Regions from separate parts of the Rahnella sp. Larv3_ips genome, predicted to be linked through region 1. Evidence: predicted binding sites of a transcription regulator. Region 1 holds the regulator's gene; the other holds the start of a gene.

Region 1 (12,402 bases):
ACACCAGGACTTTTCAGATCATTGAACGCCGTTGCCGCACACCCAATGCTGCGCAAGAGTAAATCCGAGGGGAGATAAAAGAAAAAAACCGCCGGGATAAGCCGGCGGTTATCTATAAAGAGACGCAATCAGTGATTAATAAACTGTTCGCCGAGTTCGATATCCTTATGCAGGATCTCCAGCATCGATTCCAGTGACTGCTGTTCAAATGCGCTCAGTTTACCGATGTCCAGCAATTCGGTGATCCCGTTTTTGCCAAGCAAAACAGGCTGTGCGAAAAAGCGAGCATACTCGCCATTGCCTTCGACATACGCACATTCCACAACGTTGCTTTCACCCTGCATAGCTCTCAGTAATGAAAGTCCGAAACGCGCAGCCGCCTGCCCCATCGACAGCGTTGCTGATCCACCACCCGCTTTTGCTTCTACCACTTCAGTACCTGCGTTTTGAATGCGCTTGGTGAGTGAAGTGATTTCACTTTCGCTGAACGCCACACCAGGTACCTGAGAGAGCAGCGGCAGAATAGTGACACCAGAATGTCCACCGATCACCGGCACTTCAATGTCTTCCGGTTGTTTACCTTTTAACTCCGCAACGAAAGTATTAGAACGGATCGCATCCAGCGTTGTGATGCCAAAAAGTTTGTTTTTGTCATAGACGCCGGCTTTTTTCAGCACTTCTGCCGCAATAGCAACCGTCGTGTTGACCGGGTTGGTGATAATGCCAATGCAGGCTTTCGGACAGGTTTTCGCCACTTGCTGAATAAGATTACGAACAATACCCGCGTTAACATTAAACAGATCTGAGCGATCCATCCCTGGTTTTCGCGCCACACCCGCTGAAATCAGGACAATATCTGCGCCTTCCAAAGCAGGTGTGGCATCTTCGCCACAGAAGCCTTTGATTTTCACAGCGGTAGGGATATGACTGAGATCGACAGCAACGCCCGGCGTCACCGGAGCGATATCATATAATGAGAGTTCGGAACCGGAAGGTAGCTGGGTCTTTAGCAGAAGCGCGAGGGCCTGACCGATACCGCCCGCAGCACCGAGAACTGCAACTTTCATCCTATACTCCTTTTTTATCATTAACTTATAAGTGTCGTGGAATTATTTTGGTTGTGACCTTAATCACTTACGCTGTTAAAAACAATCGCTCACCTGCAGAGAATCTGAGGTTGGTCGTTTAGAAAGTAAAAAAATACACCTAAGCGCCCTTATCCGGTCTTTTATGACTTTTATCGGAAAGCTACCCCTTAAAAGTAGCACCGCAAAAGACGTCAGGTTAATAAATGGTTAAATTTGGTTCATTGTGTGAGCTGAATCGAAATCGGTTGAGCCCAACTTCCTGCGGAAGGCTTACTCAAAATTCACAATTTCGGCATATTCATGAAAAACCCACTAACGCGACACCCGTCACATTCCTTGCAGAACGGTGAGTTCTGGATTGTCCATGTCTTGCGTTGTTGCATAAAAATGCAATTATCTGCATAATCAGCCAAACATTGATCAAGAGACCAGGGTGCAAAATGCGTAATCCTGCCAAACAGGAAGATTTAATCAAAGCCTTCAAAGCATTACTGAAGGAAGAGAAATTCAGTTCTCAGGGCGAAATTGTCGTCGCACTCCAGGAGGAGGGCTTCGAAAACATCAACCAGTCCAAAGTCTCACGGATGCTGACCAAGTTCGGTGCGGTGCGTACGCGCAACGCGAAAATGGAAATGGTGTACTGCCTGCCCGCTGAAATCGGTGTGCCAACAACGACCAGTCCGCTGAAGAACCTGGTACTGGACATTGATCACAATGAAGCCATGGTGGTCATCCGCACCAGTCCGGGGGCAGCACAGCTGATCGCCCGCCTGCTTGATTCACTCGGAAAATCAGAGGGTATCCTCGGAACTATCGCGGGTGATGATACGATTTTCATTACACCTGCCCGCAGTTTCAGCGTTAAACAACTGCACGATGCGATCCTGAGTTTGTTCGAACAAGAGTTATAAGCCGCCTCAATAGTACAAGGGTGTAAGCGCCCTTTCTGTGCAGGGGGTCAGAAGAACAGAATTTCTGACCTCAGGCCAGCCTCTTTACCCTTCCTTTATATTGCGCACATTTCAAATGCCGCACAAAAATACCGGTTTTCTACCATGAACGGGTACAAGGCGCATGCCCTCTTCTGTTAACGCCGGTCACAACAGGCTCATTTCCGTCACATAAATATTTCAATGATGTGATTCACACCAAAAATAAGCACAGATAATCAAATTCATTCAATCTATTGATTTTACTAAAAATCAACACCTTTTGAACAATTTATAGACGTTTTTTATTACTTTCCGTTATTAAAAACACCAATAGGACACACATAACCACCCAAATAACTATTAGCAAACTATTAATATTTTGAGTGACTAGATGTATACTCATTTCCGTGGTGTGAGACACCAGTTGTTGGAACACATAATAAAATCGACGAGGTCAAATCATGAACGTTAAAACTACAATCGCAACATTAAGCATTCTCTCTGCTCTGTCATTTGGTGCATTTGCAGCACAACCTGTTAGTCAGGAACAAGCTGCCAATCTGCAGGCGAAAGGGATGATCAGCGTCAGCGGCGTTGCCGGTGCACCTTCTGATATCCGCCAGGCACTGTCTGACAAAGCCGATGCAAAAGGCGCTAAAGCTTTCCGCGTTATTGAAGTGCGTCAGGAAGGTAACTACCACGCAACCGCAGAAATCTACCAGTAAGTTCCGGTAGCCATCGCGAAGGGGCCTGAATAAATCAGGCCCGTGAATAAACAGATTTATCACTGCCCGTTTTACGTTCCCGCACGCTTTAAGCGCCCTGAACTGCAGTTAACAGCCCTGATAAATCTACATTTGAATCGACGTTGCTCTCTCAAATTGCATCAACGTCAGTGAAATCAGGAAATTATCATGAAAATCATCACTACTATCGCCGCTCTTAGTCTGTTGTCTGCTGTGTCTTTCGGTGCGTCTGCTGCGCAACTGATCACGAATCAGCAAGCAGAAAATCTGCAACCTATGGGCATGATCAGCGTGAGCGGAGTGAATGGTGCACCCACCGATATTCGCCAGCAGCTGTCTGACAAGGCTGATGCCAAAGGCGCTAAATCTTATCGTGTGATCGAAGCCCATAATGAAGGCGCTTATCACGCGACAGCAGAAATCTATCAGTAAGATTTTCTGTACGTTACCCAGAACTAAAGCCACTGCTTGAGTATTTATATGAATTAGCGTTACCGGGTTTCAACAGCCACAGATCGTCTCAATAAAACGATGCTGTTGAGGCTGGGAGAGAGCTGACACTGCCACTGCCGTGCTCTCTTGCTAACGATACCCTCGTCGTCCTGTCCGACGACACCCTTTGGCTCCCACGCTTTTTTTGGGAGCTTTTTTTTGTCTGTTGATAAGCCATTGCCCGGAATTAAAGACAAAAAAAGCACAGCGAATGCTGTGCTTTGAGGCCGTTGAGGAAGACATTATGGCTGCTGTGTCATGCTCGCTTTCGCGGCCAGTGCCTCCAGCAGTTTTCCGTGGATGCCACCAAAACCGCCATTACTCATGACGAGAATATGATCGCCCGGCAGCGAGGCCTTGATCACCATATCCACCAGCGAATCCACATCAGCACTCCAGTGCGCAGGCTGTATACAGTGTTCAGCCACTTCTGCTACCTGCCACGGAATATGCTGCGGCTGCAGCAGGAAAACTTCGTCCGCACGCCCCAGCGACGGCGCCAGTTCGTTTTTGCTCATGCCCATTTTCATGGTGTTTGAGCGCGGTTCAAGCACTGCCAGAATACGCGCCGTGCCGCCCACTTTGCTGCGCAATGCGGAGAGCGTTGCCAGAATCGCCGTTGGGTGATGGGCGAAGTCGTCATAGACGCTGACGCCATTTTCAACGCCGCGCAGTTCGAGACGACGACGCGCGTTGATAAATTCGCCCAGGGCTTTACAGGCATCCTCCGGTTTCACACCGACATGACGCGCGGCGGCAATCGCCATCAGCCCGTTATGCATGTTGTGTTCACCGACCAGATTCCAGTCCACCTGCCCGACGATTTCGCCTTTCAGGTAGACATTGAAAGAGCTGGCATCCGGCGTCAGTTTTTTTGCATCCCACGAACAGGCATCCGTTTCACCCGCAAATTCCTGTTCACTCCAGCACCCCATCGCCATCACTTGCTTAAGCGGAGTATCGTGCTCGGGCAGGATGATTTTCCCTTTACCCGGCACCAGACGCACCAGATGATGGAACTGTTTCTGGATGGCTTTAAGATCGTCGAAGATATCGGCGTGATCGAATTCAAGGTTGTTCAGGACCAGCGTGCGTGGGCTGTAGTGAACGAATTTCGAGCGCTTATCAAAGAAAGCACAATCGTACTCATCAGCTTCCAGCACCATAAACGGGCTGTTGCCCAGACGCGCAGACACCTCAAAGTTACCCGGCACGCCACCAATGACGTATCCCGGCTCATAACCACAGGCTTCGAGGATCCACGTCACCATACCCGCCGTGGTGGTTTTGCCATGTGTACCGGCAACGGCAATCACCCAACGCCCAGGCAGAACGTGATCGTGCAGCCATTGCGGGCCAGACACGTAAGGGATCCCCTGTTCCAGCACGGCTTCAACGCACGGGTTTCCGCGCGTCATCGCATTGCCAATGATCACCAGATCCGGCTGAGGGTCTAATTGTGCAGGATCGTACCCCGTAATCAGCTCAATACCCTGATTTTCCAGCAGCGTACTCATCGGTGGATAAACGTTATCGTCCGAACCTGTAACCTGATGCCCCTGAGCACGAGCCAGCATCGCCAGCCCGCCCATAAACGTGCCGCAAATCCCAAGAATATGAATGCGCATATGTTTTCCATTAATGCCTTTAAGTCAGCCGCCATTCTACCGCTCAGAATCCTTCAGAAGAAATGGATTTGCCTATGATTCATCCATATATTTGGGCTAAACTGCCCACGCTCTTGTAAAGGTTTTATTAACGAACCGTTATCCATCCTAGATTCAGGGAACGTGTTATGAAAACGTTAGGCGAATTTATTGTTGAAAAACAGCAAGACTTTCCTCATGCAACCGGTGAACTCACCGCCTTGCTCTCAGCAATAAAACTCGGCGCTAAAATCATTCACCGTGACATCAACAAAGCGGGTCTGGTTGATATTCTCGGTACCAGCGGCGCAGAAAATGTTCAGGGCGAAGTACAGATGAAGCTCGATCTGTATGCGAATGAGAAGTTAAAAGCAGCCATGAAAGCGCGCGGCGAAATTGCCGGTATCGCGTCGGAAGAAGAAGACGAAATTGTTATTTTCGAGGGCGAACGCGCTGAGAATGCAAAATACGTCATTTTGATGGATCCGCTCGATGGCTCTTCAAACATCGACGTTAACGTCTCGGTCGGCACCATCTTCTCCATCTACCGTCGTACCACGCCACTGGGCCAGTCGGTGACCGAAGCTGACTTCCTGCAACCGGGCAACCGTCAGGTCGCTGCGGGCTACGTGGTTTACGGTTCGTCCACCATGCTGGTATACACCACCGGCGTTGGCGTTCATGCCTTCACTTACGATCCTTCACTCGGTGTATTCTGCCTCTCCCATGAAAAAGTACGCTACCCGGCAACCGGCAGCATGTATTCGATCAATGAAGGCAACTACATCAAATTCCCGCTCGGCGTAAAAAAATACATCAAATATTGTCAGGAGCAGGACGAAGCTACGCTGCGCCCTTACACCTCACGTTACATCGGTTCTCTGGTGGCAGATTTCCACCGTAACCTGCTCAAAGGTGGCATTTACATTTACCCAAGTACGGCGACCCATCCCAACGGAAAATTGCGTTTGCTGTACGAATGCAACCCGATGGCGTTCCTGGCTGAACAGGCCGGTGGCAAAGCCAGCGACGGTAAAAACCGCATTCTGGATATCATTCCGCAGAAACTGCATGAACGCGCGCCGTTCTTCGTCGGTAACTGCTCAATGGTCGAAGATGCAGAACGCTTTATCGCCCAATTCCCTGATGAATAAGCCCTGCGCGGCACGACAATAAAACATCAAAGAATGAACGTGATACCTCTGTAACTTAGCCTTACCGTTGTTCTGAACGTAAAAAGGTGGCTTTCTAAGCCACCTTTTTTATTTCCTGCAAAATGCGGTTTTACGATCGGTACTGCTCAGACTGATTCAGTTTGAACACGGCCATGCTCGCCGCCAGCAGCTGAGCCTGCTCTTCCAGAGAACGCGTCGCCGCCGTCGCCTGTTCAACTAACGCGGCGTTTTGCTGTGCCACCTGATCCATCTGGGTGATCGCGACATTCACCTGCTCGATGCCGTGCGTTTGCTCGCTGGTGGCAATCGAGATTTCCCGCATCAGGCTGGTCACGCGCGTCACTTCGCTGGAAATTTCCAGCATCGTCGCCGCCGCAGATTTCACCATGCTGGATCCTTCCGCCACCCGGCTTTCTGAATCACCAATCAGCTCTTTGATTTCTTTGGCTGATTGCGCACTGCGCTGTGCCAGGCTGCGCACTTCCCCCGCCACGACGGCAAATCCGCGCCCCTGCTCACCGGCACGTGCGGCTTCAACGGCGGCATTCAGCGCCAGAATATTGGTCTGGAAAGCGATGCCGTCGATGACAGTAATGATATCGCCGATACGTTTGGAGCTGTCGGTGATGCCCTGCATTTTCTCCATCACCTGATTAACAACCTGGCTGCCTTTGTCCGCAATCGATGAAACGCTGTGCGCCAGCTGGTTCGCCTGTTCAGAGTTTGCGGCGTTCATCCGCACGGTCGAGGTCAGCTGCTCCATGCTGGCGGCAGTTTCTTCCAGAGAGGCCGCAGACTCTTCGGTGCGCTGCGCCAGATGCACATTACCGGCCGCCAGTTCGCGCGAGCCCACGTCAATCTGGTTACCCGCATCGCGGACGCGGCCAACCGATAACACCAGAGAATCCTGCATTTGCTTCATGGCTTTCAGCAGGCGCCCCATTTCGTTGTTGTGAGAGTCGTCGATATCGTGTGTCAGATCGCCTTGCGCAATGAATTCCAGCTGCGCGATGGAAAACGTCAGCGGACGCATAATGAGTTTCTGCAATGCAAACCACGCCATGATCGCAATCGTCAGCGCCACCACAAAAGCCGCGACGATGACGGTCAGCTGGATACGCGCCTCTGCCCGAGCCTGCTCAATGCGTTGACGGGTGTTATCCACCGCATACGCGCGGAAATCCGCGAGCGCTTTGTCGTAAGCATTGCTGTAGGGCGTGATTTTATTCTCCAGCACATCGTAATAACTGTCGGCGCTTTGCGACTGCAACGCCTGAAGAATGGGGACCAGGCCATTGGTTTTGTAGGCTTCGTAGGTTTTTTGCACCGCCGCGGACAAATCCCTGCCGTGCTGAGTGTCATCCACTATGCTGACGAATTTTCCCAGATCCTCATCTGCCTGTTTGATGTAACCGGCAATGCGGTCGGACGTTGCTTTCGCGTCATCCATCATGCCGATTTCCAGCTGACGGACAGCCACACCGCTGGCAACACGGGTGCGCAGGGAGTAACTGTAGCTGTCAGCCAGCGAGCCCAACTCCTCGCCCTGCAGCTGATTAATCTTTTGCAGCGAGGTCGCACTTTGCCTGATGGCATTGGCGCCCAGTACGCTCACCAACAGTAAAATCAGGGTCATAAACACTAACAGGCCGATCAGACCGGCCTTTACGCTCAGCTTATTCAACATACGGTGTTATCCAGTCATTCAGGTGAAAAGGAGAAGTGCATATCGCGGTAGGGGTCAGGTTTATCCCGACTTTTATTTGAATAGAGTTATCGGCAATTGACTGAATTTCTTGATAAGAAAAGCAAAAACAGGCAGTTACGCGGTGAAATGACCTGGCGGTAAATTTTACTGCCGAACCTTAAGTTTTTGCAGGTTCGCAACAGCAGGTCATGCGGGAAAATTGGAAAGCGACATTCGGTGAAAAGGGCGGGAAATCACGGGAGACTTGGCTATAATGTGCGGCACTCTATTCCTGGTTCAATGAAGGAAACCAACCATGAGCTTACTGAATGTACCTGCTGGCAAAGATATGCCAGAAGATATCTACGTTGTTATCGAAATCCCGGCAAATGCTGATCCGATCAAATACGAAGTAGATAAAGACACCGGCGCACTGTTCGTAGACCGTTTCATGTCTACAGCGATGTTCTACCCGTGCAACTACGGCTACATCAACCACACTCTGTCTCTGGATGGCGACCCGGTTGACGTTCTGGTGCCAACGCCTTACCCACTGCAACCGGGTTCTGTGATCCGTTGCCGTCCGGTTGGCATGCTGAAAATGACCGACGAAGCGGGTGAAGATGCGAAGCTGGTTGCGGTTCCGCACACTAAACTGAGCAAAGAATACGATCACATCCAGGATGTGAACGACCTGCCAGAACTGCTGCGCGGCCAGATCACCCACTTCTTCGAGCAATACAAAGCGCTGGAAAAAGGCAAATGGGTAAAAGTTGACGGTTGGGCTGACGCTGCTGCTGCAAAAGCTGAAATCGTGGCTTCTTTCGAACGCGCTAAAAACAAATAAGTTTTTCGCTGTTCGGACGAAAAAAAACACCGCCAGATGGCGGTGTTTTTTTATGTATTACGCGTTGAAACACAACGTTTATTTTTAGACGACCTTGCTCAGATTACTCACTCTGCTGCATCGTTACGCTTTACCCAGTCGCCACCCTCTATTCTCGGCACACCATCCAGTGAGCGAATGTAGAGATAAATCCAGGCACTGCCGTACGGCGTCGAAATCAGCTCGCGACGATAATCTTTTGTATTACTTTTCAGTTCATCCAGCTCGGCTAAGATAGACGAGTTTATGCGGTAAACTTCGCAGTAGACCTTTCCTTCCCCTGGAATCACAGCCGGGTAATGCCCCAGATTATAGAGCGCATACCCTTCCAGCTCATGGTCACCCAGCCATTGAGCGTTAGTCATCCAATGACTGTTGCCTTGCTTGCGTCGCAGACTACCGTAAACAATTATTCGCATGTTTATATTCGTATAGTAAAAGTCACATGAATTAAAACTCAAACTGATAGAGCAAATCCAAGGCCTGATCGATGCCCGATACCGCCTGCAGATAGAGCTTCGGCATCAACCTGTAGCGTAAAGTGAGTGTTGCCAGTGAGTCGAAGATCCCGACACCATATTTCACCTGTAAACCCGGTAAAACATAACCACTGACCACCACCTGGGAACTGTCTCCCACGCCCTGAGTATCCAGTGCCAGATTGCTGACACCAAACGCCTCGCCGATTTTACCCACAAGTTTACCACTTTGCGCAACCCCCAACCCGATAAGAGCTGAGGTCATTGCGCCGCTGTCACCGCCAGAATTGTCTAATCCCTGCCCGCGAAGCAGGTAGGACAAGGCTTCCTGCTGTGACATCGCCGGATCTGAGAATATCTCAAGTTTCGGTGCATCGGCCTCGCCGGTCACCCGTAAACCGGCCACAACGTCGTTTTCTGTCGCTTCCGGATTACGAATCGCTTCCAGATTCAGCAGTGGCTGATCCGCCGGACCGGAGAACAGTAACTGGCCTTTACGCACAATTAAGTCCTGCCCGTACGCATGGAACCGGCCCGAAGGAATATTAATCTGCCCATTCAGCCCCAGACCGCGACTGTCCTGCGCCACTTTCAACGCCCCTTCAAGCCGGGCTTTCAGGCCGAACGCATCCAGACGCACATCTTTGCCGATATTCACCATCAGATTGCTGTTGATCGGAATTGACGCTGACACAGGTTCAATCGGCTGACGCTGATCGTTGAGCATCACCTCATCTGATGAAACCCCGACCGCGCTTTCCGGCAACTCCTGCACCGTGATGCGTGCCCAGGGAATATCCACCGAACCGTTCAGCGAGAACAGCTGCGGCGTGGCATCAAACACCAGATCCGGCGAGACGTCGAGACGCACCATCGGCGGTACCGACACCCGCACGCGATCGCCGCGTGCGGCAATGCGGGCGCGCCAGGCGTTCAGCTCGCTCCAGTCGGCGTTGCCGTTAAGCTCCAGCTGGCCGTGCGCCGTTTTAATCACCCCTTCCATCAGCGATGACATGCCGTTGAAATTGATATTGATGTTCGCGTCGGTGATATCAAACGGCATGAACTGACCGTCGAAATCGACGCCGCTCAACGCCAGTTTGCCAAACACCTGCGGTTTCTGTGCGTCGCCTCCCAGTCGCAGATTCGCGTTCAGGATGCCGGACGCCTTTTCTCCGTCCATCAGGGCTGGCTGCAACAGCGCCATTGAGATGCGGGTAATATTGACGTTGCCGGTCAGATTACGTTTTCCCTGCGGATCGGCAATCTGAATACTGCCGTCCAGCTGGCCGTTATTGGCAATCTTGATCAGCCAGTCCAGCGTCGCCCGGCCATTATTAAGACCGGCATTCAGGTTCAGCGTGTCAAACGCCACCGGCAACGGACTACCCTGCACCAGTTGCTGTACTTTCACGCCCTTGCCCACCAGCGAGACGCTGGCCTGAGGCAATCCGCCCTCTGCTTTCCAGCTCACATCGGCCTTACCGGTGAAAACGCCGCTGAGCTGCGTGTCATCGGTCAGGAAGGGTTTAACCATCGCCAGATCAAAGCGGTTAAGCACCACGCTGGCCTGTCCGCTGGCACCGGCATCAATGGTTTTCGGCACGCAAAGACTGGCGTTCGGGTTCTGCCAGCAATGCGGCCCCACGGTGATTCGTTGCTCTTTGTTGAAATACTCCAGTGCGATCGTCCTGTTGAGACGCCATTCACCGACCGGCGTATCGAACAACGTGTTATCGACGGTGCCCTTCCATTCCTCGGTCGCGCGGTCGAAACTGCCTTTCAGCGCCAGACGCCCGGAAACGGGTTTACCCTCGACTTTCAGCGTCATCTGATGCTGTTTTTCGTTACCCTTGGCGTCCAGACTGATATCGGAGATATCCAGCGCGTCCTGTTTCAGTTGCTGCACGCGCACCGCCAGATTGCCCTGAATCTGATCGGTGGAGCTGACATCGCCTTTGACGTCAACGCGGCGGACGGTCAGTGCCTGCCATTTCAGCCCCGTTGCGGTCAGATCCGCCAGCAGCTTCGGCGCTTTCAGATCGCCGCGCAGTTGCAGCATCCCTTTCGCCACGCCGCCCAGCCCCGGCAAGGCGCCGTCCAGATGTGGCGCATCCACTTTGGCATCCAGATCCCAGGTATCGCTGAGCTTACCTTTCACATCCAGATTGTTGCGCCCCAGTTCGAGGTGAAGCTGTGGAATATCCCACTGACCGTAACTGTTTCCGCGCACATTGCCCTGCGCTTTGACGGCGTTTTGTTTCACGTTACCGCTCAGATCCAGCACCGGTACCTGCACCTGCCATGTGCCGCCATACAGGCTGCCGCGCGTGGTGATTTTACCCTGCAACTTCGCCGGCCAGTCCGGATACTGTTTAGCAGTATTAATGCCGGTCAGCGTCAGTTGGCTGTTCCAGCTGATGGCTTTACTCCAGTCCACCACGCCGGTCAGATCGGTATTGCCTTGCAGCGCTGCCAGACGCAACAGCGTCAGGTTGAACTGCTCAACGTTACCTTTGCCGTCAAGGGTCAGCGTGGCGGGCGGGATCTGATCGCCTTTGAAATCAGAACGCAGCGACAGTGCGTAATCGGTCGCTTTTCCGCTGACGTTAAATGTAAAGCCTTTCACCTGATACTGCGGCGTACCGGTCAGCGGCCACTGCAAAGCGTCACTGGTCAGTTTCAGGTTAAGGGGTAAGCCGGCTTCCGCCAGCTGGGTTTGCAACGCCAGCTGCGCACGTACAGGCCCGGAGAGATTGAGGCCAACGTCGAGTTTGTCACGCAAACCGCCTGCGACCTTCAGTTTGACCTTCTCGCCTTTAAGCGGATCGACATTCATGGCGGTGTTGATGGTCATGTCCACCGGCCAGTTTTGATTCAGCGTCGCCTGCCCGGTCCCGTCCAGCGTGCCCTGCGGCGAGCGGATCTGTAATTTATCTAACCTGACAACCTGATCCTGCGTACTGGCCTTTAATTCGAAACGGGTGATCAGCATATCGGTATCACCGGTCAGACGCAGGTTTTCCCCGACAATCTGCTGAATATCGAGGTCAACCGGCAGCCGGTAATCGGGTAACTCAGGCAGCAGGGGTTTCGCAAACAGTTCCTGAAGCGTCTCACTCAGCGGTTTTTCCGGCACGAAGACCGCAGGTTCCGCCGGTTTACCGGTGGCTTTTTCCACCGCTTTGTCCTGCGCGGCCTGCACCACCTCCGGCAACGGATTGACCGGTGTTTTCGGCAACGCGATCAGTAATCCGCCAATGTTTGTTGG
Region 2 (12,402 bases), on a different contig from region 1:
CCAGCCAGCCAGTTGTTCGCGATCCATCGGATACGCGGTACCGGCCAGTGCGCCACAACCCAGCGGGCTGACGTCCAGACGGGTCAGGGTATCTTTCAGGCGGCTTTCATCACGCGCCAGCATTTCCACGTACGCCATGCACCAGTGCGCAAAGGTCACCGGCTGGGCGCGTTGCAGGTGGGTATAACCCGGCATCACGGCGTCCTGATTGGCTTCTGCCGTGGCGACCAGCGCCTGCTGTAAATGATGCAGCGCCTCGCCCAGTTCAACCACCTGCGCTTTGCACCACAGTTTGATGTCGGTCGCGACCTGATCGTTACGGCTGCGGCCGGTATGCAGTTTTTTGCCAAGATTACCGACTTTGTCGATCAGTTTCCCTTCGACCCAGCTGTGAATGTCTTCGGCATCGCTGGCTAAAATAGCGCGGGGATTGGCACGGACTTCTTCCAGCAGCACAGTCAGCGCGTCTTCCAGCTGGATCTGCTCGTCAGCCGTTAAAACGTTGACGGTCACCAGCGCTTTGGACCAGGCCACTGAGCCCACGATATCCTGCTCTGCCAGCCGGTAGTCAAAACGCAGTGAGTCATTCAGTTCTTTAAACCGTTGATCTGCTGCCTGTGTAAAACGTCCGCCCCAAAGTGCCATTTTCCTGCTCCTGAAATGTTATGCAAAAGGGCGCAGCATGCTGCGCCCTGTTATCAATCCGACAAACCCTGCGCTTATTGTTTTTTCTTTTCGTTCAAAGCACGAATGCGTGAAGACAGAGAGAACAGACGGATGAAGCCGCCCGCGTGGCTGTGATCGTACACTTCGTCTTCGCCGAAGGTCGCGAACTCTTCCGAATACATGCTGTTTGGCGATTGTTTCTGAATCGCTGTCGCAGTGCCTTTGTAGAGTTTGATCACCACTTCACCGTTTACGTCTTGCGCCAGGGAATCCGTGGCTGCCTGAATTGATTCACGCAGCGGTGCGAACCAGCGACCATCGTACACCACGTAGGACATTTCGTGGCCGAGCTGCTCACGCCATTTGAAGCTGTCGCGATCCAGCACCAGTTGCTCAACGCCACGCAGCGCAGCCATCATGATGGTGCCTCCTGGCGTTTCGTAGCAACCGCGGGATTTAATGCCCACCAGACGGTTTTCCACGATATCGATACGACCAATGCCGTGTTTCACACCCAGTACGTTCAGCGCTTCAAGGCACTGGAACGGGCTCAGTTCGACGCCGTTAACGGCAACAACTTCACCTTTAGCCACTTTCACGGTCACCGTTTCAGCCTGATCCGGTGCGTCTTCCGGCGCAACAGTCCATGCCCAGCAATCTTTGTTTGCTGCATTCCACGGGCTTTCCAGCACGCCGCCTTCGGTGGAAATGTGCCATGCGTTTTCGTCACGGCTGTAGATTTTTTCGAGAGACGCGGTGGTCGGGATATTACGTTCTTTCAGGTAATCCAGCAGCGCTTCACGGGAACGTAAGTCCCACTCACGCCACGGAGCGACCACTTTCAGCTGTGGTGCCAGCGCGGTGTACGTCGTTTCGAAACGCACCTGGTCGTTACCTTTACCGGTCGCGCCGTGGCACAGGGCATCAGCACCCACTTTCAGCGCCAGTTCAACCTGAGCTTTGGCGATCAACGGACGCGCCATTGACGTGCCCAGCAGGTAGCTGCCTTCGTACAGTGCGCCGGATTTCAGCACCGGATACACGTAGTCTTTGATGAACTCTTCACGCAGGTCAACCACGTGGCATTCAGATGCACCGGTACGCAGCGCTTTTTGTTCGATGCCTTCCAGATCGGCACGTTCCTGACCGATATCAGCCACGAACGCGACCACTTCGCAGTCGCCATAGTTTTCTTTCAGCCATGGAATGATCGCTGAGGTGTCCAGACCGCCGGAGTAAGCCAGAACAATTTTCTTAATGCCTTGAGTTGCTGCCATGATGATTTCCTTCAAAAAATTCAATTAATCCAATGGGTTTTAAACGTGTCGATAGTGAACTACGCCAGAATGCGTGTTCCGATCGCGACGCCGTTAAACAGTGCCGGCAATTGCTCGGCGTGACGCCAGCTGGCGATATCAACCGGACGTCCGAGAGAACGTGCGGCGTCCAGCGCAGCGTGAACTTTGACGATCATGCCGTCGGTGATGATGCCCTGATCGATGAGCTGTTCAGCACGTTCCGCGCTCATTTCAGGAATACGCTGACCTTTGCCGTCGAGGATACCGCTGACGTCTGACAGCAGAATCAAATCTGCGCCCAGCGTGGCGGCCAGCGCGGTCGCCGCCTGGTCGGCGTTGACGTTCATCAGCTCACCGGTTGCGGTGATGCCGATGGAGCTGACAATCGGCAGATAGCCTGCATCGGTCAGCGTCGTGATTAGCGCCGGATTACCCGCTTCGGCTTTACCGACGAAGCCCAGAGATTCATCCAGCTGGGTCACACTGACCGTACCGCCGTCGGCCAGAGACAGGCCGACCGCGTTAATGTGATTTTTGACCGCCCACGCCAGCAGCGTTTTGTTGGCGCTCCCGGCGAGTGCACCGGTAATGATATCAATCTGGTCGGCTGGCGTGACGCGCAGACCGGCCTTCTTTACCACCGGCAGATTCAGCTTTTTCATCAGCTCATCCACCAGGCAGCCGCCACCGTGGACGATGACCAGCGGGCGCTGATAATCCTGACGATAAGCGACGACCGCCATGAACAGACGCTCAAGCGCTTCTTCATTATCCAGCAACACACCACCCAATTTGATGACTAACGGATTCATAGCTGTTTACGCCCCGACCGGTTGATTATGTTAATTAATAACAATACGTTTAATTTAATCTAACATCCCTGCGCATCTGAATAAACGCTCAGGGACGGTTGTTTTCTGTTTGCTGACAATCTAACTGATTGTTAAAGCAGTGATTGCGTCTCAGGGAAACCGAAACGGATATTCATACACTGCACCGCCTGCGCCGACGCGCCTTTCAGCACGTTGTCTTCCGTCGCAACCACAATCAGATGTTCACCTTTCACTGCAAAGCCAATGTCACAGAACGGCAATCCGACCACGTCTTTCAGCGCCGGAACGCCTTTGGTGTAAAGACGCACCAGCGGTTTATCGTGATACGCATTGTGGAAGGCTTCCGCCACGTCCTGCTCCGTCACACCCGCGTTCAGACGGCAGGTGATGGTCGCCAGAATACCGCGCGGGAAGTTACCCAGATGCGGAGTGAAAATGACCGGCACGCCGAGATGCTCTGCGATTTCAGGCTGATGACGGTGGCTGAAAAGTTTGTAAGGTTGCAGGCTGACTTCGCAGAAGCTGTTGCCGAGCGTGGCTTTACGGCCTGCGCCGCTGACGCCGCTGGTCGCGTTAATCACCGGCCACTGGCTGTCATTGAGCAAACCGTTTTCGATAAGTGGTTTCAGCGCCAGCTGTGACGCCGTCGGGTAACAACCCGGCACGGCAATCAGCTGCGCGTCTTTCAGTTTGTCTGCCTGCCATTCGGCCAGGCCGTACACGGCGCTGTCGAGCAAATCGAGGTGCTGATGCTCAAAGCCGTAGAATTCGGTGTAAAACTCAGGTTTGCTGACGCGAAAGGCCCCGGACAGGTCAAACACCACACAACCGGCCGCCAGAAACTGCGGCGCCAGATCGTGGCTGACTTCATGCGCGGTCGCCAGAAACACGACATCGACACCTTTTGCCGCACCGGCTACATCCGTCAGCGGCAAAACAGGCAGATCGACAATACCTTTTAATTGAGGATGCAAATCAGAAAGCAATTTTCCTGCATCTGCACTTTGCGCTGAAACCGTTAAACCGGTTATGTTCATATGTGGGTGGCGATTCAGGTAAGCAGCGAGTTCAGCTCCGGCATAGCCTGTGGCACCAACAATCAGCGTATTCAACATAGGGTCTGTTCACCTTCTCAACTTATCTGTATGGCTTTGCGATACAGGGACTTCAACAGGTAACAGGTGGTCACCGCGTTGTACGCCGCTCACCCGCGAGATTCAGCCGTGTCGTTTTGACTAACGCGGAATTTTTTCCGGTTTCCTTACGCGCTGGCTTATTGTATTTTTATTCACAATTATTGCATGAATATGAATACTACCCTAACTAAAGGCTGTCAACAGTGAAGATGAAATTACCTCCTTTTATTGAGCTCTACCGGGCGTTAATCGCAACCCCTTCCATCAGCGCAACCGATGCGGCTTTGGACCAGAGCAATGAAACGCTAATCAACTTACTGGCAGGCTGGTTCGGCGATTTAGGCTTTAAGGTTGAAGTGCAACCTGTTCCGGGAACCCGAAACAAATTCAATATGTTAGCCAGCACTGGCGAAGGCGCTGGCGGTTTACTGCTGGCCGGTCATACCGACACCGTGCCGTTTGATGATGGCCGCTGGACGCGCGATCCTTTCACCCTGACCGAGCATGAAAATAAGCTCTACGGTTTGGGTACCGCCGATATGAAAGGTTTCTTCGCCTTTATCCTCGATTCACTGCGCGACGTTGATCTCACCAAACTGACTAAACCGCTGTATATCTTAGCGACCGCCGATGAAGAAACGACCATGGCCGGTGCGAGCTATTTTTCCCAAAATGCCAAAATCCGTCCTGACTGCGCCATCATCGGCGAACCGACGTCACTCAAGCCCGTTCGTGCGCACAAAGGGCATTTATCAAACGCCATTCGTATCACCGGCCAGTCCGGTCATTCCAGCGATCCGGCGCGCGGCGTGAACGCGATTGAACTGATGCATGAGTCGATTACCCATTTAATGACCCTGCGCAATACCCTGAAAACGCGTTACAACCACAGTGGTTTCGTGATCCCGTACCCGACCATGAATTTTGGTTACATCAACGGCGGCGATGCGCCAAACCGTATTTGCGCCTGCTGCGAAATGCATATGGATATCCGTCCGTTACCTGGCCTGACGCTGTCCGAAATCAACGGCCTGCTAAATGAGGCGCTGGAGCCGGTGAGTCAGCGCTGGCCCGGCCGTCTGGTGGTTGAGGAACTGCATCCGCCGATCCCGGGATATGAATGCCCGCCGGATCATCCGCTGGTGCAGGTGGTTGAGAAGTTGCTGGGCGTGGAAACCGAGATCGTTAACTACTGCACGGAAGCTCCCTTTATTCAGGAGCTATGCCCGACGCTGGTGCTGGGGCCGGGTTCAATCGATCAGGCACATCAGCCAGATGAATATATCGATACCGCGTTCATTAAACCGACACGCGAGTTGATCACTCAGGTTGTGCATCACTTCTGTTATCACTGATCCTGAATCAGGGTTGATGAACAAACAATCAGGGCGCTCAGGGGCGCCCTTTGCTACTGTACAAATCAGGTCAGCAAACGTGGATTAGCCAAACTGATATCGTCGCTGATGTAATTAAATTTCAGCGACATTGCCAAAAAGACCATTTTTCACGTGAGTGATCGGGGGTTTTTGGGTTAAAACAAGTGCTGCTTTTAAAAAGTGTGGCCAGGTTGGCAGGGTGAACGGGGCAAGAATGCCTGACGGGTGAAAGTTATTTACAGAATATAAAAATTAAACGAGAGAACGGGTCAGAGGTGATATGAACGAACAATATTCCGCAATGCGAAGTAATGTCAGTACGTTAGGTAAACTGCTGGGCGATACGATCAAAGATACGTTGGGAGAACATATCCTCGATCGCGTTGAGCAAATCCGTAAACTGTCGAAATCCTCCCGCGCCGGAAACGAAGCGGATCGTCAGGAATTACTGTCAACGCTGCAAAATCTTTCTAATGATGAATTGTTACCGGTTGCCCGCGCATTCAGTCAGTTCCTGAATTTAGCCAACGTGGCAGAGCAATATCACAGCATTTCGCCGCACGGCGAAGCCGCCAGTAATCCTGAAGCGCTGGCGCTGTTGTTCGATCGTCTGAAATCCAGGAATCTCTCTGACCAGCAATTACGCGATGCCGTTGACCAGCTTTCTATTGAACTGGTTCTGACCGCGCACCCGACCGAAATCGCCCGCCGTACGCTGATCCACAAACTGGTCGAAGTGAATAACTGCCTCAAACAGCTCGACCACAACGATCTGGCCGATTACGAACGTAAACAAATTATGCGCCGCCTGCGTCAGTTGATTGCGCAGTCATGGCACACCGACGAAATCCGCAAGAACCGCCCTTCTCCGGTTGATGAAGCGAAATGGGGTTTTGCGGTGGTCGAAAACAGCCTGTGGGAAGGCGTTCCGGCTTTCCTGCGCGAGCTGAACGAACAGCTGGAAACCTCACTGGATTATAAAATGCCGGTGGAAGCCGTGCCGGTGCGTTTCACTTCCTGGATGGGGGGTGACCGCGACGGTAATCCGAACGTCACCGCCGATATCACCCGCCACGTTCTGCTGCTGAGCCGCTGGAAAGCCACCGACCTGTTCCTGCGCGACATCGCAGTGCTGGTGTCGGAACTGTCGATGACCGAATGTACGCCAGAGCTGCGCGAGCTGGCCGGCGGTAAAGACATCATTGAGCCGTACCGTGAAATCATGAAGCAGTTGCGCGCGCAGCTGACCTCAACTCAGGTCTATCTGGAAGCACGCCTGAAAGGCGAACGTGTCACGCGTCCGCACGATTTACTGGTAAAAAACGACCAGCTGTGGGCGCCGCTGTACGCCTGCTATCAGTCGCTGCAGGCCTGCAACATGGGCATTATCGCTAACGGTCAGTTGCTGGACACCCTGCGCCGCGTGCGCTGCTTCGGCGTGCCGTTAGTGCGTATCGACGTGCGTCAGGAAAGTACACGTCATACTGATGCGATTGCCGAAATTACCCGTTATCTGGGGCTCGGCGATTACGAGAGCTGGTCGGAATCTGACAAACAGGCTTTCCTGATCCGCGAACTGAATTCGCAGCGCCCGCTGGTCCCGCGTCACTGGGAACCGAGCGCCGATACCAAAGAAGTGCTGGATACCTGTCAGGTCATCGCCGAAGCGCCGGAAGGCTCGATTGCGGCGTATGTCATCTCAATGGCGCGCACGCCGTCTGACGTGCTGGCGGTGCATCTGCTGCTGAAAGAAGCCGGTTGCCCGTTCCCGATGCCTGTCGCGCCGCTGTTCGAAACGCTCGACGACCTGAATAACGCCGACGACGTGATGAAGCAGTTGCTGAGCATCGACTGGTATCGCGGTTTCATTCAGGGCAAACAGATGGTGATGATTGGCTATTCCGACTCCGCAAAAGACGCGGGCGTGATGGCGGCATCATGGGCGCAATACCGCGCGCAGGATGCACTGATCAAGACCTGCGAAAAAGCCGGTATCGCACTGACCCTGTTCCACGGACGCGGCGGTTCTATCGGCCGTGGCGGCGCACCGGCACAGGCAGCGTTGTTGTCTCAGCCTCCGGGCAGCCTGAAAGGCGGCCTGCGCGTGACCGAACAAGGCGAAATGATCCGCTTCAAATTCGGTTTGCCAGAAGTCACCATCAGCAGCCTGGCGCTTTATACCTCTGCGATCCTGGAAGCCAACCTGTTGCCACCGCCTGAGCCGAAACAAGCCTGGGTGGATATCATGGAGCAACTGTCTGACGTCTCCTGCAAGATGTACCGCGGTTACGTGCGTGAGAATAAAGATTTCGTGCCTTACTTCCGCGCCGCCACGCCTGAGCAGGAACTGGCGAAACTGCCACTGGGTTCACGCCCGGCGAAACGTAAAGCCAGCGGCGGCGTTGAAAGCCTGCGTGCCATTCCGTGGATCTTCGCCTGGACGCAAAACCGTCTGATGCTGCCAGCCTGGCTGGGCGCAGGTGCCGGTTTACAGGCCGTGGTGGATGGCGGGAAACGTGACGAGCTGGAAACCATGTGCCGCGACTGGCCGTTCTTCTCCACCCGTATCGGGATGCTGGAAATGGTGTTTGCGAAAGCTGACCTGTGGCTGGCCGAATACTACGATCACCGCCTGGTGGAAAAAGAGTTGTGGCCGCTCGGTCAGCAATTGCGTGATCAGTTAGCCAGCGACATCAAAGTGATTCTGGCGATTTCCAACGACGATCATCTGATGGAAGATTTGCCGTGGATTGCCGAATCTATCGCCCTGCGTAACGTCTATACCGATCCGCTGAACGTGCTGCAGGCTGAACTGCTGCACCGTTCCCGCGAGCTGGAAAAAGACGGCAAGCAGGATGCGAACATCGAACAGGCATTGATGGTGACAATTGCCGGCGTGGCCGCAGGTATGCGTAATACCGGTTAGTTGCTGCTAAAAGCATGAAAGCAAAAACCCGCGAATTCGCGGGTTTTTTTGTATTCAGTTCAGGGCAAAAAGATTAAGCGCGAACCGGTACGGCCACTTCAGGGCGCACACCCAGCGTATGACAAATCGCGTAACTCATTTCTGCACGGTTCAGGGTATAGAAGTGGAAGTCTTTCACCCCTTCGCGGCTGAGGATTTTTACCATGTCCATCGCGATATTCGCGCCGACCATTTTGCGGGTTTCGGCATCGTCATCCAGCCCTTCAAACATGCTGTTCATCCAGTGAGGCACGCGCACGTTGGTCATGGTGGCAAAGCGGGTCAGCTGTTTGAAGTTGGAAACCGGCAGGATCCCCGGCACGATCTCCACATCAATGCCCTGCCCGGCGCAGCGGTCGCGAAAACGCAGGTAACTTTCCACGTCGAAAAAGAACTGGGTAATGGCGCGGTTTGCACCGGCGTCAATTTTACGTTTCAGGTTAATCAAATCAGACTGCGCATTTTTGGCTTCGGGATGCACTTCCGGATAAGCCGCGACGGAGATATCAAAGTCGCCGACTTCTTTCAGTAAATGCACCAGATCGGTCGCGTACATGTCCGGCTTGCCGCCGCCAGCAGGTAAATCCCCGCGCAGCGCCACAATATGGCGGATACCGCTCTGCCAGTAATCCTGCGCAATCTGACGCAGTTCATCACGGCTGGCATCAATACAGGTCAGGTGCGGCGCCGCTTCCAGACCGGTGCGTTCTTTAATGCCTTTGATGATGCTGTGCGTGCGGTCGCGCTCACCGGAGTTTGCCCCGTAAGTCACCGAAACGAACTTAGGTTTGAGGCTGCTCAGGCGGTCGATTGAGCTCCACAACGTGTCTTCCATCTCGCTGGTTCGTGGCGGGAAAAATTCGAAAGAGACGTTAATCTGACCCTGCAACTCTGCCAGGTTTTGATTCAGCGCTTCGCGCTGGTTTGCGTGGAAAAAGCTCATAAACACTACCTCATGGATCACTGCGTTTTTATTATGGTTCGTTATGATAGACGTTTGGACGTCTAAACGTATAGATAGAAAATGACGGAAAGCGGACAAGGTGTCAACGTTAAAATGATGGCAGAGGATGATTAATCTTCACGCAAACTGAAAGAATTTCACTTTGGTGAAAAGGTGCTGTGGGGAAGATGAGGAAAAGTGGAGGTTTTTCACTGCTTCCCCTCCCGGGAGGGGAAGCAGCAAAGGATTACAGAAGTTGCGTCAGGCGGTTAAGGTCTGACTGTAACGCACCTGCGGTAACGTCACGCCCGGCACCCGGCCCGCGGATGACCAGAGGATTGTCGCGATACCAGCGGCTTTCGATGGCAAAGACGTTATCGCACGGCAGCAGAGACGCCAGCGGATGGTCTTCACGCACGGCTTCAACGCCGACGCGTGCTTTGCCGTTAGCATCGAAACGCGCCACGTAGCGCAGCACCAGTCCCATTTCACGGGCGGCTTCCAGACGTTGCAACATCTGCTGATTCAGCGCCTCGCCATCTTCAAAGAACTGATCGACCGAGCCGGTGGCACAATCTGCCGGGACCAGAGATTCAACGCGAACCTGCGTCGGCTCGATGTCATATCCCGCCTCACGCGCCAGAATCACCAGCTTGCGCATGACGTCCTGCCCGGATAAATCATCGCGCGGATCCGGCTCGGTCAGCCCCTGTTGCCACGCCAAATCCACCAGTTCAGTGAAAGGCAACGTGCCGTCAAATTGCAGGAACAACCAGGATAAGGTGCCGGAGAAAATGCCGCTGATCGCCAGAATACTGTCCCCGCTTTCGCGTAAGTCACGCACCGTATGGTTGACCGGTAAACCCGCGCCGACGGTGGCGTTGTACAACCAATGGCTGTCAGTTTTGGAAAACGCATCACGGATCTGACGGTATTTATTGCTGTCAGACGCACCCGCCAGCTTATTGGCGCTGATCACGTGGAAACCGTAGCTGGCGAAATCGAGATACTGATCCGCCAGTTCAGCGCTGGCTGTCACATCCAGCACCACCAGATCGTCATAAGGGTGCGCACGCATCCACAGGAACAGCGACTCTTCGTCGTGCGCCTGAGATTCGTCATCAAAGAAGGCCAGCGCGCGACTGGCGTCCAGACCTTCGTAATTGAGCAGGCTGCGTTTACTGTCCACCACACCGGCCAGCACAAATTCAAAACCGCTGCGCGCAGAAATGTTCTTTTGCTCACGGGCAAACAGCTCCAGCCAGCGCGAGCCGATATTGCCTTTACCAAACAGCATCAGACCGATTTGTTTTTCAGCGCGGAACAGCGTTTTGTGCAGCCCCTGAATCAGGTGCGCCGTCGGACCGACGCGCAGAACAGCCACCAGGCTGATGCCGTCTTCGGCCTGCCAGATAAATTCGACCGGCTGATCTTTCATTTCCTGATAGAAACGATGGCTGTGCAGCGGATTTTTACACACGCCCGCACCGACCAGCGCCACCAGCGCCAGCCCTTCCCGCAGCGTCAGACGCCCCGGAAGTGCCGCCTCTTCAAGTACCTGCAATGCACTGCCCGCCACTTCGGAGGTGTAGCACAGTTGCAGTAAATTACGGTCGGGATGCACACCGGTACACAATGGCTTGACCTGCGCACGCTTGAGCAACAGCTCGACGTCTTTGTGCGCCAGACCAAAATCATGACCGGAAGGGATCGCTACTTCGATAAGGCAAATATCATCATGGCTGGTGACAATCTTCGCGCCGGTGCCGGACGCCAGCACGCGTTCAATACGCGTCGAGCCCTGCTCAGGCTGGTAGCTGCAACGCAGCTGCAAATCGATATCACTGCCGGAAACGGGCTGCAAAGTGCGGGTGTGTAGCACCGGAGCGGCCAGTCGCGCCAGTTCGCTGGCTTCGTCCAGACGCAGCAACGGCAGCAGACAGGCATCTTTGACCTTACGCGGGTCAGCACTGTACACACCGGCGACGTCACTCCAGATGGTCACGCGGCTGGCATCGGCCAGTGCACCGATTTGTGTGGCGGAATAGTCGCTGCCGTTACGGCCAAGCAGCACGGTTTCCCCCGCGTCATTGCGCGAGATAAAACCGGTGACCACCAGATATTGCTGAGGATGTTGTGCAAGAAGCTGTTGCAGCAGCGGATAAGAACGGCCTTCATCCACCTGCGGTTGCGCGGCGCGTTCGGCACGCAGGAATTCGCGCGCGTCCAGCCAGGCTGCCGGTAATTCGAGTTTGCACAAGACCGCTGACATCAGTCGGGCAGACCAGATTTCACCGTGGCCGACCACTTCGGCATAAATCGCATCGGTGATCTTGCCGTCGAGCAGCACGGCCAGACGTTCGAGATCGTGAATAAATGAAGCAATAAGCGGCTCGGCCATTTCCGGCGGCAGCAGGCCGGAAATCAAATCACTCTGATAACGGCGCAACGTCTGCTGGACCTGATGCGCGGAAATCCTGTCGGTCTGGCTAAGCTTCAGCCAGCTGATCAGCTGGTTAGTGGTGCTGCCCGCCGCCGAGACAACCATCATGTCGCCCGGTTTGGCGTATTCGGCCATAATGCCTGCGACGCGCAGATAACATTTCACGTCGGCCAGACTGCTGCCACCAAATTTGTGCAACTGCCGGCTTCCCGCCGGTGCTGCGACCGCTATTGCATTCATACTTACCTCGTTGCCACTGACTGGAATGCATGTTCCAGATCAGCAATCAAATCTTCACTGTCTTCAAGACCTACAGAAATTCGGAGCAAGCTGTCAGAAATCCCGGCGGCTTTACGCGCTTCGGGCGCCATACCCGCGTGCGTCATGGTTGCGGTATGAGAAATCAGGCTTTCGACACCTCCCAAGGATTCTGCGAGGGTAAATAACTTCAATTCTTTCAGGAAATGACGCAGCTGCGCCTCATCACCCTTAAATTCAAAACTGATCATGGCACCAAAACCGCGTTGCTGGCGGCGGGCAATATCATGCCCCTGGTTTTCCGGCAGCGACGGATGATACAGCTTTTTGACCTGCGTTTGCTTCTGTAAATAGGCAACAATCGCCAGCGCATTTTCCTGCTGCTGCTTCACGCGCACCGTTAAGGTACGCAGGCCACGCAACAACAGATAACTGTCGAAGGCCGCTGCCGTCACGCCGATGTTATTCGCCCACCAGGCCAGTT

Evidence for each region. The regulator ArgR, encoded in region 1, controls arginine synthesis, uptake and breakdown. The targets are predictions, from matches to a motif close to ANTGAATAAAAATACANT.
Region 2: argC (N-acetyl-gamma-glutamyl-phosphate reductase) is a predicted target of ArgR. The motif match lies at 4,073-4,090, and genes of this name have one in related genera.

Annotation. Positions count from the first base shown of each region.
Region 1 covers NZ_MJIB01000008.1:184,943-197,344, forward strand. Annotated here, with positions in the region: gene ED901_RS14140 (helix-turn-helix transcriptional regulator) at 1-62, shown strand, start outside; gene mdh (malate dehydrogenase) at 129-1,067, opposite strand; gene argR (transcriptional regulator ArgR) at 1,529-1,999, shown strand; gene yhcN (peroxide/acid stress response protein YhcN) at 2,482-2,745, shown strand; gene yhcN (peroxide/acid stress response protein YhcN) at 2,935-3,198, shown strand; gene mpl (UDP-N-acetylmuramate:L-alanyl-gamma-D-glutamyl-meso-diaminopimelate ligase) at 3,501-4,886, opposite strand; gene fbp (class 1 fructose-bisphosphatase) at 5,054-6,058, shown strand; gene ED901_RS14175 (methyl-accepting chemotaxis protein) at 6,189-7,766, opposite strand; gene ppa (inorganic diphosphatase) at 8,083-8,613, shown strand; gene ED901_RS14185 (gamma-glutamylcyclotransferase) at 8,721-9,071, opposite strand; gene ED901_RS14190 (translocation/assembly module TamB domain-containing protein) at 9,103-12,402, opposite strand, start outside.
Region 2 covers NZ_MJIB01000021.1:205,763-218,164, forward strand. Annotated here, with positions in the region: gene argH (argininosuccinate lyase) at 1-645, opposite strand, end outside; gene ED901_RS20430 (argininosuccinate synthase) at 720-1,943, opposite strand; gene argB (acetylglutamate kinase) at 2,003-2,776, opposite strand; gene argC (N-acetyl-gamma-glutamyl-phosphate reductase) at 2,908-3,912, opposite strand; gene argE (acetylornithine deacetylase) at 4,137-5,288, shown strand; gene ppc (phosphoenolpyruvate carboxylase) at 5,590-8,235, shown strand; gene metF (methylenetetrahydrofolate reductase) at 8,309-9,217, opposite strand; gene ED901_RS20460 (bifunctional aspartate kinase/homoserine dehydrogenase II) at 9,465-11,900, opposite strand; gene metB (cystathionine gamma-synthase) at 11,903-12,402, opposite strand, start outside.